Regions from separate parts of the Alteromonas sp. BZK5 genome, predicted to be linked through region 1. Evidence: predicted binding sites of a transcription regulator. Region 1 holds the regulator's gene; each other region holds the start of a gene.
What was found. Region 1 encodes sigma-54, which starts transcription at its own class of promoters, with help from an activator protein. Its sites were predicted from a motif close to GTTGGCACGNNNNTNGNNT; they were not measured.

Region 1 (4,584 bases):
GCCCATAAAAATAGGCTCGAACACCCAGTTTATCGACGGTAAAAATAAAACCGCGTTGTACAAAGACGACGTACTCATAACTCAAGGCTCTTTGGTTATTGAAGCTGACGAAGTGGAAGTAATTGCCACTGACGGTGGTGGTCGTGAAATATTTATTGCTAGAGGAAAGCCTGCAAGCTATTCCCAGCAATTGGAAGACGGCACGCCAGTTTCGGCAAAAGCTAATGAAATACGCTATGAAGTGGTGAACCGAACGATTTCTCTTGCCGGAAACGCAGAGTTGAAACAAGACACCAGTAAAGTACAGGGTGACAACATCACGTTCGATATGATTACCGAGCAATTGCTAGCGACTGGCGGCGCAGGTAAGGATGGTGAGGGTCGAGTGACCACAGTATTCACACCTGAGACCATTCGCAAAACTTCGTCTAAGAAAGACAAAAAAGACAACGAGGGCAATGAATAGCAATGGCAACTTTGAGCGCTAAAAATCTTGCTAAGGCTTACAAGTCACGACAGGTTGTTCGAGATGTAAGTCTGTCTGTCTCAACGGGTCAAATTGTTGGTCTTCTTGGCCCAAATGGCGCTGGTAAGACCACCACATTCTACATGATTGTTGGTTTAGTGAATCTGGATAAAGGCAAGATTGAAATCGACAACAATGAGCTAACTCATCAGCCCATGCACGAGCGCGCACGCCGCGGAATTGGCTACCTACCGCAGGAAGCCTCTATTTTCAGAAAGCTCACAGTGCATGAAAATATCATGGCCATTTTGCAAACCCGTAAAGATTTAAATTCACAACAGCAAGAAGAAGAAGCAGATGCGCTACTTGATGAATTTAATATTAACCATATACGTAATAGTACGGGGATGAGTTTGTCAGGGGGCGAACGCCGTCGCGTTGAGATTGCCCGCGCTCTGGCAGCAAAACCGCAATTTATTTTGTTAGACGAACCATTTGCTGGTGTTGATCCAATATCAGTTAATGATATAAAGAAGATAATACAACATCTTCGCGATAGGGGTATTGGAATCCTTATCACGGACCATAACGTACGAGAGACATTGGATGTTTGTGAAAAGGCGTACATTGTGAGTCATGGCGAGCTTATTGCGCAAGGAACGGCGGAACAGGTTTTAAGTAATCAAAAAGTAAGGGATGTATACCTAGGCGAACAATTCAGGCTATAGTTAATGTAACCGAATTGTCATTTTTCAGTTTCGCTCTGGTATATTCAATTTAGAGCATTTAAATAAGACGTAGATGAAACCATCTTTACAGCTAAAATTTAGCCAACAACTTACCATGACACCACAGCTTCAGCAGGCCATTAAACTGCTGCAGCTTTCTACACTTGATCTTCAACAAGAGATCCAAGAAGCGCTCGATTCTAATCCGCTATTAGAAGTTGAAGAAGGTAACGACGAGCCGCAACTAGAAAAGAACAATATCGACAACGATGACAGCGGCTCTGAGGCCACTGCTTCTGCATCTAGTGACACACTAGAAGCCGGCGATGCACTTGAGAAAAACGATCTTCCCGATGAGCTGCCAATCGACAGCACATGGGACGAATACTACTCTGCTTCATCTTCGCCAGCTCCAGGTCCATCCAATGACGACGAGCAAATCTTCCAAGGTGAGACTACTGAAGATATTCAAGAGCACCTTCTTTGGCAAATGCGCCTTACCCATTTCTCGGATACCGATCGCGCAATCGCTACAGCAATCATCGACTCTATTGACGAGTCAGGTTATTTAACCGTTACCCTTGATGATATTTTAGAAGCGGTTAACGATGATGATATGGAAGAGCCGATTGAAATGGACGAAATAGAATGTGTGCTAAAGCGCATTCAGATGTTCGACCCTATTGGTTCTGGCTCACGCTCTCCACAAGAATGTTTGATGGTGCAATTGCGTCAATTTTCAGAAGACACACCGTGGCTTGCTGAAGCGAAGCAACTGATTGAAGAGTACTCTGACTTACTGAGCAGCAAAGACTATCGTACGCTTATGCGTAAAAGCCGATTGAAAGAAGATCAGCTACGCGAGGCAATGCGTTTACTGCAAACCTTGAATCCTCGCCCAGGTAGTGCTTTAGTTACTAAAGAGCCTGAGTACGTTATTCCTGATGTCTCAGTAACCAAGAAAAATGGCCGTTGGGTGGTTGAGCTGAACCCCGACAGTCTGCCTAAGTTAAGCGTAAATCAACAATACGCTGCAATGAGTCGCCGTGCCAAGAATAGTAGCGATTCACAGTTCATCCGCTCACACATGCAAGAGGCTAAGTGGTTCATAAAGAGCCTTGAATCTCGTAACGAAACCTTAATGAAGGTTGCAAACTGCATTGTGCAGCAGCAAATGGGCTTTTTTGAGCACGGCCCGGAAATGATGAAACCAATGGTGCTAAATGATGTCGCAGAAATGGTAGATATGCACGAATCCACTATTTCGCGAGTGACAACGCAAAAGTACATGCATACGCCACGTGGAATCTTCGAATTGAAGTATTTCTTCTCAAGCCACGTTGCAACAGAGTCTGGTGGTGAATGTTCATCTACAGCGATTCGTGCATTGATCAAGAAATTAGTGGCCGCAGAAAAGCCTAGCAAGCCGCTAAGTGATAGCAAGATTGCTTCATTGTTGGCCGAACAAGGCATTAAAGTTGCCCGGCGAACAATAGCAAAGTACCGGGAATCGTTGTCGATCCCGCCGTCGAACCAACGCAAAAGCCTTATTTAATCGGGCTTAATAATATAAGGAAGACGAAATATGCAAATCAACCTTACTGGTCATCATGTCGAAATCACCGACTCTTTGCGTAATTATGTCGATACGAAGTTCAGCAAACTTGAACGTCACTTTGATCACATTTCTAATGTGCATGTCATCCTGAACGTTGAAAAATTAAATCAAAAAGCCGAAGCGACCGTTCATTTAAGTGGCGCTGAAGTATTCGCATCCTCAGAAAATACCGACATGTATGCGGCGATTGACAGCATGGTTGATAAACTCGACCGGCAGGTAATCAAGCATAAGGAAAAACTGAAAAAACATTAGTAGTTAATTAAGCATGGATATACAAGCCATCGTAAGTCTGGACCGCACCGAGTGTGCGGTTCAGTGTAATAGTAAAAAGCGAATTCTTGAGATCATCGCTGATATCGCTGCCAAGCAAAACGAGAACATTGATCAGGCAACGGTACTCAACAGTTTGATGGCTCGAGAGCGTATGGGTAGTACAGGCATAGGCAATGGTATCGCCCTGCCCCACGGACGCCTGCCGGGCCTTGAGAAAGTGATTGCCATTGTTGTAACCAGCACGCCAGCAATCGACTTTGACGCCCTTGACGAGAAACCCGTAGACATCTTTTTTGCTCTACTCGTTCCTGAGGAACAGACCGAAGGACACCTTCAAACGCTGGCCACCGTGGCTGGTAAACTAAGCGACAAAGAAACGATTAAAGCAATACGTCGCGCAACGACAAGCGACGATATTCTATCTGCATTAAGTTAAACATTAAGCGCCTATTAACCGTTTAGTAGGCGCCTAATTCAACAACGCGTATGTGATAAAACCAGAGTATTAGGGAGAAAGTAGGTGAAGCTGATAATAATCAGTGGTCGTTCGGGGTCTGGTAAGTCTGTCGCACTTCGCGCATTGGAAGATTTAGGTTATTACTGTGTTGATAATATCCCGGTAAACTTACTTCCCACCTTAACCCATACAGTTGTTGACGAGTACGATCAGGTTGCGGTAAGTATCGATGTGAGAAACTTACCTAAAAATCCTGACGATTTGGTAGAAATTCTAGACTACCTGCCTTCTTCGTGGTCGATGACCATTGTTTACATTGACGCGAGCGATGATGTACTGGTTAAGCGTTTTAGCGAAACACGTCGTCTTCACCCTCTCGCCAAGCTTAATAAATCGCTTTCAGAAGCCATTAAAGCCGAGTCTGCCCTACTTGCTCCTATTGCTGAGCGCGCAGATTTATATCTAGATACAGATAAGCTTACCATTCACCAACTGGCAGAGTTAATTCGAGAGCGTATCCTGGGTAAGAAAAGCTCACGCCTTGTGCTTGTGTTTGAGTCGTTTGGCTTTAAGCACGGCATTCCTAAAGATGCGGATTACGTTTTTGATGCCCGCTTTTTACCTAACCCCCACTGGGAGCCCGACCTTAAACATCTGACCGGATTAGACGCACCAGTAGAAGTATTTTTGGGGTCGCAGCCTGTAGTGACCAAGTTCATTTGGCAAATTCAGAATTTAATAACGACATGGCTGCCTCATTTAGAACGCAATAACAGAAGTTACGTAACCGTAGCCATTGGCTGTACTGGCGGGCAACACCGTTCGGTTTATATCGCACAGACCCTGTCGAAAACCTTCAGTGAAATACACCCTGATGTTCAAATTCGCCATAGAGAGCTGAATCAGTAATGACTATTCAAAAAACGCTAACTATCGTCAATAAGTTAGGGTTGCATGCGAGAGCGGCGACCCAACTGGTTAAACTGGCTAATCAATTCGACGCTAAAATCATCTTAAAAAAAGGCGATAAAGAAGCAGA
Region 2 (4,584 bases), on a different contig from region 1:
GAAAAAGTATGTAGAGAAGCGTTTTGAAAAGACCGCTGGTGATGTGTCGCGCTTAGAAGGATGGCAGGATTACCTTGCTGCGCCGCGCAAACCCGCTCTTGTAGAAGAAGCAAAAGCGTTAGCCAGCGCTGATGCAGAAAATATTAAGCAAAGAAGTGAGGCCATTAAGTATCTGCGTAAGCAATGGTTATCACTAACACCGTCATCGTCAACGAGTGAAGAAAGTAGTGATGACGCGTTGTTACAGCAGCAATTTGATGATGCACTTGAAAAGGCCTTCGAGCCTTGTAGAGCGCATTACGCGAAGTTAGATGCACAGCGGGCTGCTGCGCGTGAACAGCGTATGTCGATTATCGCTACCGTTAAGGCAATGGACATTAACATGCCGGAAGCCGAGTTAGTGAAAGTTTTCGATAGAGTGTCTAAACAGTGGCACGCTGCAGGTCAGGTTGAACGTGAAATTTATGAACAGCTGAAGCAAGAATGGAAGGCGGTATCATCGCCCATTCAGGCTAAAGTAAATAAATGGCAAAGCGACAACCAAGCCCAAAAGCGTGCGTTAGTCACCCAAGCTTGTCAACTTGCTACGGTAGAAGATGTTGCTGGCGCTGCCGACAAAGCTCAGCAATTGCAAAGCCAGTGGAAGCAAATAGGCCATGCAGGTAAACGTGAAGAGAGTAAGTTGTGGGCAGAATTTAAAGCTGCCAATGACACCGTATTTGAACGTTTAAAAGCCGAGCGGAAAGTACAGAATAATGCATTTAACGCGTTAGTAGATTCGCTACTCAAGCAAGTGGAAGCTGTTGACATCAACAGCGATGATGTAACGTTCAGTCAATCAATAAGCGACGTTCGCGCTCAGTTAACCGACTTGCCTAAAGCGCAACGTACGAAAGTAGATAAAAAGATTGATTCACTTGAAAGTAAGCGCGCGGCGCAAGCGAAAAATGCACAATCTCAAGCCCGATTGGCGCGAGCTCAGGCTCTGATTTCTTTACTACAGCTAAGTGTAGGTGAGGGAAGTGGTGATGAGCAATCTCTAGCGGAAACGTTAGGGAAGCGTTGGTCAAGCGTATTGGGTCAGTCAACTGGAAATAAAACAACTCAGCACGATAGACAATGGTTGACGGTAGCATTAGAAGTCGCAACTGGTATGCCAAGCCCAGATGCAGACGCATCTATACGCTCTAGCGTACAGCTACAAATGATGACATCTAAGTTGGAACAAGGCGAAGCGGCAACAGCTCCCGACATTCTTGCTGACTGGTTATCATACGACTCGATAAGCGAAGAAGATAACCATTTGCTGCAACGAGTTGTTTCAGTTATTGATACTCATCCTGAAATTGTTGCTTAAACGGAAAGCCTAAATGGAAAACAGTGTTGAGTTTCAATTTGAAACAGAAATGTCTGCCTATCGCTTTTTGAATACCGTGAAGCATATTGACGCAGAAGGGTTAAGAGTGAAGTTCGGGCGTACGGATCATCACGTGAGTGTAAAATACCGTTACGGCGTAGGTGAATTTGATTCGACGCTATCTACACTAGACGATCTTGCTCGTGAGTTAGGTGGTGAAGAAGTGTCTTAACTAACCAGTTAGGTCAAACCACGTCGACTGTAAACACAAAAAGGGCCAGACAATTGTCTGGCCCTTTTTTGATAAAAACGTGATTAACAGTCTTTATCTTCAGCGTCTACGCCTTCTTTCACATCTTCACAAGCGTCTTCAACGGCATTACCTGCATCGGTAACAATTTCGTCTAGCTCTTCGCCTGCGTCTTCCGCTTCACCGTCACCGCAAGCTGCTAGTGATAGTGCAAATGCTGATGCTACTAGTACCTTTGATAAGTTTTTAAATGAAAACATATCCTTACTCCTTTTTCCTATTAAAATACTTCTAACTCTTAGGCTCTTGGTGCTCTACCACGTAACGCATTTGCGATAAGTGAGATTACGAGCAACGCGATAAACACAAAGAAAAGAAACTGTGCGATACCTGTTGCTGCACCTGCGATGCCTCCAAAACCAAAAACTGCTGCAATAATGGCGATGATAAAAAATGTGATTGCCCAACCTAACATAACTAAATCCTCGTATTGCTTCCGTTACTTTCACTTTAACTAATGCTATCTTTGTGCCTGTTTTTTTAAGTTATTGAAATATATTGATATAATTTAATTTTTCTCTGGTTGTCAGGCCGTATCTGCAGGCAATTAACGTCACGATTACACGTACGAATGCATTTTTTACATGATTGAGTAAGGCCCTAGTCACCCAACTTTACTCTTTGTGTGTTAAGGGCCTTTGGCTGGAGTTATTTTTTGATTCTTACCAGCTTCCGAAGAATGTGAGAGCAAGGTTGTGGTTTGTTATGGCGTCTGAATTGGCGCCTGGCGACGCAATATGATTATGTAAGTATCCCATCTCGACGCGCCATTTCTTGTTGAGGTGATAGGCCGGTCCCACGTAAAGTCTATTTTGATCAAACCCGCTATTTTGGCCCCAGTCTGTGTCGTTCAAAGCCCAAAATACCTCGTCCCACACGACTATTGACCATTGCTCATTTAAAGGTTTCGACCACCGTATAAATTGTCTAAACCTATAGCCTGTATCATCGCCTTCATCGCTCCTGAATCGCTGCTCCAAACGACTTCTACCTGAAATGGTACCGCCCATAAATTTGCTTAATGAATACGTGGCTTGCTGCCACACCCTGTCTTCTTCAATTGAACCGCTGTCTGAGTCTATCGTTACTCTTGCAACACCCAGCCACAAGGTCGTATCGCTTGAAAGTTTATAGCCGACACCGGGACGAACGATAGAAACGCCTAGCCGAGATGCGTCGTCTTTAAAGCGTAAATGACCGTCAAACCAAAATTGCCATTTACCTTTATCATCGGCATTTCCAGTGAGTGCGAGGGCATTCCAAGATTGAAAATCTGACTCGGCGTGTGACTTAACGCCGGCTGTCATCGCCATCGCAAGTAGTAAGACGCAACGCGTCATAATTCGTTTTGCGCACATAGTTTTTCTCGTTGAAAATAAAAAAGAGGCAAAGCGAAAGGGAAGGGACGCCTTGCCTGCAAAGGGAGAGTGTTTCGCCCCTCACACTTCCTAAGAATGGAGGGGCAATGGCCTATCTAGTTACCGTTTGGGTTGTAAGGTAACGAAGATTGGTGAGCAACAATACGCAGGTCGCCGTCACTATCTTTGACATAGGCAAACGTGTATTCCACCTTCGTTTCGCCACCTTTTGTATCAGTAAAGAAGTAGTTGCCCATCGCCACGGCCATGCGACAGCTGTTGTTGATAATACCCACATTATCGAATTTCACATTTGTGTATGGCTTTATAGCAAAGCCTTTGTCCTCTTCGTAAGCGTCATTACCGCCAACAAAGTATGAAAGCGCAGCATCGAAGCTTGAACGGAACTGGTCGTTAGCTGCAAGCGTTGGTTTAAACAGTACGCTGCTTAAATCGTAACCATACATAGCTTGGATGAAATCTGCGGCTTCGCCAGAGTAATCACCATCATTGCTAAATACTGCACCAATTCGCACTATGCCGTCGCCCCACATCTTTTGTGCCGTTACCACTTCTCGCTCAGTAATACATTCGTCGGAATAAAGTAATGCGTTGTCGAGTGCTTTAGCTTTTAACGCCGGAACATTCGAACTAGCTGAATGCTCCATCTGCGGTTTTGCCACTGCACTGCAACCTGTCACCAACATTACTGTAGCTGCTACAAGAGTAGTTTTTGTCATTAACGTGCTTAGCTTTCTCATCGCCTGACTCCTTAGTCATTTGCAAAATAAATATGTGCTATTACCTGATTCAATTGCTTAGAGCAGTACCGCTACAACGTTGTTGCTAGAGGTTTATAAATCTGCTCTGCAGTTTATGGGTTTAATGATAGCGAGCTATGATGACGGAGACTTTTGTACAACATTAATAGAAGATTAACGGGTCATTAAAAATGCAAGAAGCACTTCAGAAGAATGGATAACAGCTATAAATTAGAGTCTATAGACTAGAGGCTATAGATTAGAGGCTTTAAATTAGAGAAAAGGGCTGTGATAGCAGCAGTGTCATCGACTTTTTCAAGAAGAAACGAATATGACACCGCCCAAGTTTGTAGAAAAGTGAAGAATGCAGTTAGCCTGTGGACTGCTAGCCACAACAGAAAAGTAATAAAGACTATTGCACAGGTTGTTGGCTTTGAACCATATTACGGTTTTGCTTATGTGTTTGAGCGATGCTTTTCAATAACTGCAACTAGGGCCTGAAAAGCATTTCTATTAAAACTGATGTTTCAGAGCATTAGTGAGCGGCAAAACGCTCAGCTAGTTGCCATTTTTTGGCTCCAGAGGCTCTGATAGTACCTCTAAGACAGTAAAAGCATTTTTACCTAGACGCGTTTTATCATTCGCCATCATTACATCAATAGTAAAGTAGATGTCGTTAATTTGAGTTTTCACAACGTCGCTTGAGCTTGGGACGGCCATAGGCTGTGCCACTTCATCGCAGCCTGACATAGTGCACTGCCTGTCTGTTTGAAATGCCACGGGCTCTTCCTTGTTCGC
Region 3 (4,584 bases), on a different contig from region 1:
AAGGTTTACTAACTCTTCGGTCACGTTTACATTAGACGTTTCCAACGTGCCTTGTGAGATATAACCCAAACCTTGCAGACCAGGGATCCCCTGAATAGGTGCACCGCTTGACGCTGTCTCTACATAAAGGTTTTGTCCGGTTGGTTGTAATCCGGTTGGGTTAACAAAGTCAGAAATATTAAGCTGACCGAGTACCTGCGGTTCAGCTTGGCCCCGTATGCTCACGCTAATTTCACCATCTTGAGAAATTGTGATTTGTTGCGCATCTTCGGGAATAGCCACTTCAGGCTGAAGCAAAAAGCCCGCGCCAGATGTAACAATTTGGCCTTGGTCGTTCAGTGAAAACTGACCATTTCTCGAATATGCAATGGTGCCGTCTGGCTGCAATATTTCAAAGTAACCACGGCCCTGAATTGACATATCAAGCGCGTTTTCAGTGGTTAACAGGTTACCTTGCGTGTGTGCTTTTTGAGTAGCAACGACCTTCGAGCCTGAACCAAGCATAAGCCCAGAAGGTAGCTCTGTGTCGGCTGACGAACGACCGCCTGGCTGATTGATATTCTGATAAAGCAAATCTTCAAACACCGCGCGGTCTTTTTTAAAGCCCACTGTTGATGCGTTTGCTAGGTTGTTAGACACCACGGCCACATCAGTCTGTGCGGCGTCTAGTCCGGTTTTACTTATCCATAGTGCTGGATGCATGTTAACCTCCGACGTTGCTCATAGGGCAACGGTGATAAAAATTCTTTTACAGGATGCGTAGTAGCTGATTACCGCGAGTATCAAGCTCTTCTGCTTGCTTCATCATTTTGACTTGAAGCTCGTAGTGACGCTGCAGACTTATCATGTCCACCATTTCGTCAACAGCATTAACGTTGGAACCTTCAAGCATGCCCGACATTACTTTTACGTTGGCATTGGCTGGCGCTATTGAGCCATCTTCCATTCTAAATAAGCCGTCATTGCCACGTTCCATGTCTGCATAGTTTGGACTAACTAATTTAAGTCGCCCCACTTCTTCAATAACATTGGCAGGGGCACCTAACTGTCTCATCGACAACGTGCCATCGGCGGCGATATTGAGGTTATCTAAAGGAACAGGAAGGAATATTGGCCCATTGTCACCAAGCACGACGCGATCGTGGATATCTGTCAAAATTCCGTCATCGCCTAACTTGAAATTTCCATCACGCGAGTAAGCTTCTTGACCATTTTGATCTTGTACAGCGAACCAACCATCACCTTGAATGGCTACGTCTAAATCGCGGTCTGTTTTAATCATCGGACCCGACTCGTAGTTATTCGACGGGCTCTCTGTCATGGAAAACACGCGAGTCGGCAAACCTTCGCCGTAGGCCGGCATTGACCTTGCCTGCTCTAACTGCGCTCTGAATCCCGTTGTCTGTGCATTAGCCAAGTTATTGGCCCTAATCCCTGTTCCTAGTAGGTCTTGGGAGGCGCCACTTGCTGAAATATAGAGAAGTTTGTCCATGACTGACTTTTGACTCTGATTAAACCTTAAACAAGATTTTGCAAAGGCAGTGCCAATCTGTGGATATTTAGTGCAATTGAAAAATAAGGGCGGTATTAAATTGATATATATAGAAAAATAAAAAGGTCGCATTGTTGCGACCTTTCTAAATCGGGTCAAATAGGTACGGTTTTCCGCGCCTAAAATTTGCCGCTTAGCAATCTGCTAATGTGGCTTACTGCAAACTATCGAATGTTAAGGATAGTCTGGTTTAGCGAGTTGTTCACTTCAAGCGCGCGCGAGTTTGCCTGGAAGTTACGCTGAGCGATAATCATGTCGATGAGCTCAGTGGTAAGGTTAACGTTAGCTTGTTCTAGCGCCGAAGAGTTAATTTCGCCGAAAGTACCGGTTGTTGCTTCACCCGCTAGTGCCTCACCTGAAAGAATACTTTCCTTCCACTGAGTACTGCTCTCTTGAGTTAGGCCTTGTTCATTAGAAAAGCGAACCAAAGCGACACGAACAATAGGTTCAGACGTACCATTAGAGAACGTCGCGCGAACCAAGCCATCCGGACCAATGTCGATACCTGTTAATCGACCTACAGGCAAACCGTCCTGTTCTAGTGAAGTAACTTCAAACGCAGAGGCGAACTGAGTCGGCTCATTAGGCGTCGCGTTATTAACATCGAGGTTAAAATCAATGCTTATTTGCTGAGTAGGATCTGAGCCATTAGCAAGAATACCTGCGCCTAACGCTTCTGTTTGCATTTTGAAATCAAGTGTAGGTAGGCCATCAGGCGTTTCCATGCCAGCAAAATCACCACCTTGAGAGAAGATAAGTTTAGATGCTGTTACGGCGTTACCAGTGTTACCACCGACACTATTTACTGCTGTTGCTGGGTCTGTGTCATTACCCGCTGAATCTGTCATATCAACTAGCGTGTCATCGATTGCAGTAGCAACATACCACTCATTATCAACACCCGGTGTCGCATCCTTTATGAAGTAATAGGTCATTACGTGACTATCACCTAACGAATCGTAAACGGTTACCGATGTTGCGGCGTTGTAGGTAAGCGGATCTTCAGGGTCAAAATCTTGTGGATCTAGGGCTGCATCACCAGCAGGCAAGTTCATTCGAATGTCAACTTCTGTGGTTTGTGCGGGAGAACCCGAAGAGTCTGGAATACGCACTGGCTCAGTAGTACTAAGTGCTACCGAGGCACTTGTACCATCAGAGTTAACGGGGAAACCCAATAAGTTATCGCCGTTACTGTTAACCACGAAATTGTCGCTATCTAACTTGAACTGACCCGCACGTGTGAACGAGAAGTCGCGAGACGTAATTTCAGGTACTGTCGCAAAGAAACCATTACCCGTGATCGCCAAATCAAGCGAGGTATTGGTAAACTGAAGGCTACCTTGAGAAAATTGCTGAGCAACTTCTTGAGTGAGTACACCGTCACCTACTTTAGTTTTACCACCTGAAAGCAGTGATGCCGCATAAACATCGCCAAATTCAGCGCGAGATTCTTTAAAGCCAACTGTATTTACGTTTGCGATGTTGTTGGCGGTTACATCCAAATCTTTTTGTGCGGCTGATACGCCACTCAGTGCAATATTAAAAGACATTATTGATTCTCCTACTAACTGCCGATTTGAATGACGTCATCAAGATTGATACTGACATCACCATCCAAATTCAAAATTACGCCTTGACCACTACCAGCCAAGCTTACACTTCCAACATGGCGATTAACGGCGGTATTCAGCTGAACACCTTCTCCATTCAACTCGCCAGTGGCACTGATAACATATTCACCCGGTGCCATCTGGTTGCCATGCTTATCTTTGCCATCCCATTCAAACTCAATGTTGCCAGCGCTTTGTGTGCCTGCATCAATGGTTTTTATGACTTCACCAAACTGGTTCTCAATAGTGATCGTCATATTCTGAACTGTTTTTTCATTCACGATGACACCCGAAATGCCATCGCCTTCATTGGCCATATAACCCACGTTACCTTGAACCAGCACGTTTTGCCCGATAAGACTAGAAGCTTGTAACGCTTGATTCGATGTCATTGAAGCTGCAAACGACTCAAACTTTTCGTTAAGCTGGGAAATACCGTCGGCCATCGTAAATGATGTCATCTGCGCTACCATTTGATCGTTATCAACGGGTGCAGTGGGATCCTGATTGGCTAACTGCTCAGTTAACATTGAGAAGAAATCTTCCTGGGTTAACTGCTGCTCGGTGCCGTCAGCTATTTTGACGGTTTCCTCTTGCCAATACAGATCAGTATTTAAGCCAGTATTGTTTATGGTATTCACTGAGTAATCCTCACATTATTCAAGCGGCAAGTTACTGCCCTTGACCTAGCTGCAGTACGCGACGGAAAATACGCTTTGTGGTGTCCGCAACCTGTACGTTAGTTTCATACGCTTTGGACGCTGACATCATATTCGCCATCTCTTCCACAATGTTCACGTTGGGTTTATAGATGTAGCCGTTTTCATCTGCCATCGGATTGTTAGGTGAATACTCCACTTGCAAAGGAGCATCACTTTCTACAATCCCCTTTACTTGAACACCTGCACCTTTTGACTGATCGCGCATTGCATCTTGCAACGCCGTAGCGAAAACTGGATGGCGAGCTCGGTATGTTTCGTCATAGCTGCTGCTAACCGAGTTAGCATTGGCAATATTACTTGCCGTAGTATTAAGGCGTACATTCTCCGCCTCCATACCCGTACTCGAAATTTGCATTACATTAAATAAACTCATGACTACTGACCTCCTGAGCTAAGCGCTTTTTTCATGCCTTTAATTTTTCCGTTCAAAAACTCTAGGCTGGCTTGGTAGCGCAATCCATTGTCTAAAAACCGATTTCTTTCCGCTTGAACTTCAACCGTATTCCCGTCGCCAGTGTCTGGTTGTGTTGGGATGCGGTATTGCATGTCAAAGTTTGCCGCTACTGACGTAGAATTGCCGCTTAAGTGGCGATCATTTGTCCGCACCATTCCTGAAGAAGCGTGATTGGCTGTACCACCAGATGCTTCTCGCATAGCCGACTGCATTGCTTTATTAAAATCAATGTCCCGCGCTTTATAA

Region 2: a site for sigma-54 is predicted at 2,125-2,143, ahead of BIZ39_RS17010 (DUF1328 domain-containing protein). Genes of this name have one in related genera too.
Region 3: a site for sigma-54 is predicted at 1,531-1,549, ahead of BIZ39_RS07235 (flagellar basal body rod protein FlgF). Genes of this name have one in related genera too.

Annotation. Positions count from the first base shown of each region.
Region 1 covers NZ_JACSOE010000043.1:1,703-6,286, forward strand. Annotated here, with positions in the region: gene lptA (lipopolysaccharide transport periplasmic protein LptA) at 1-466, shown strand, start outside; gene lptB (LPS export ABC transporter ATP-binding protein) at 469-1,194, shown strand; gene BIZ39_RS13025 (RNA polymerase factor sigma-54) at 1,268-2,749, shown strand; gene hpf (ribosome hibernation promoting factor) at 2,780-3,067, shown strand; gene ptsN (PTS IIA-like nitrogen regulatory protein PtsN) at 3,081-3,524, shown strand; gene rapZ (RNase adapter RapZ) at 3,609-4,454, shown strand; gene BIZ39_RS13045 (HPr family phosphocarrier protein) at 4,454-4,584, shown strand, end outside.
Region 2 covers NZ_JACSOE010000075.1:11,973-16,556, reverse strand. Annotated here, with positions in the region: partial or broken gene BIZ39_RS17025 (DUF349 domain-containing protein) at 1-1,357, shown strand, start outside; gene BIZ39_RS17020 (hypothetical protein) at 1,371-1,589, shown strand; gene BIZ39_RS17015 (hypothetical protein) at 1,673-1,867, opposite strand; gene BIZ39_RS17010 (DUF1328 domain-containing protein) at 1,906-2,082, opposite strand; gene BIZ39_RS17005 (DUF2490 domain-containing protein) at 2,330-3,025, opposite strand; gene BIZ39_RS17000 (hypothetical protein) at 3,142-3,786, opposite strand; gene BIZ39_RS16995 (CC0125/CC1285 family lipoprotein) at 4,345-4,584, opposite strand, start outside.
Region 3 covers NZ_JACSOE010000017.1:63,771-68,354, reverse strand. Annotated here, with positions in the region: gene flgG (flagellar basal-body rod protein FlgG) at 1-702, opposite strand, end outside; gene BIZ39_RS07235 (flagellar basal body rod protein FlgF) at 749-1,492, opposite strand; gene flgE (flagellar hook protein FlgE) at 1,717-3,102, opposite strand; gene flgD (flagellar hook assembly protein FlgD) at 3,117-3,803, opposite strand; gene flgC (flagellar basal body rod protein FlgC) at 3,835-4,257, opposite strand; gene flgB (flagellar basal body rod protein FlgB) at 4,260-4,584, opposite strand, start outside.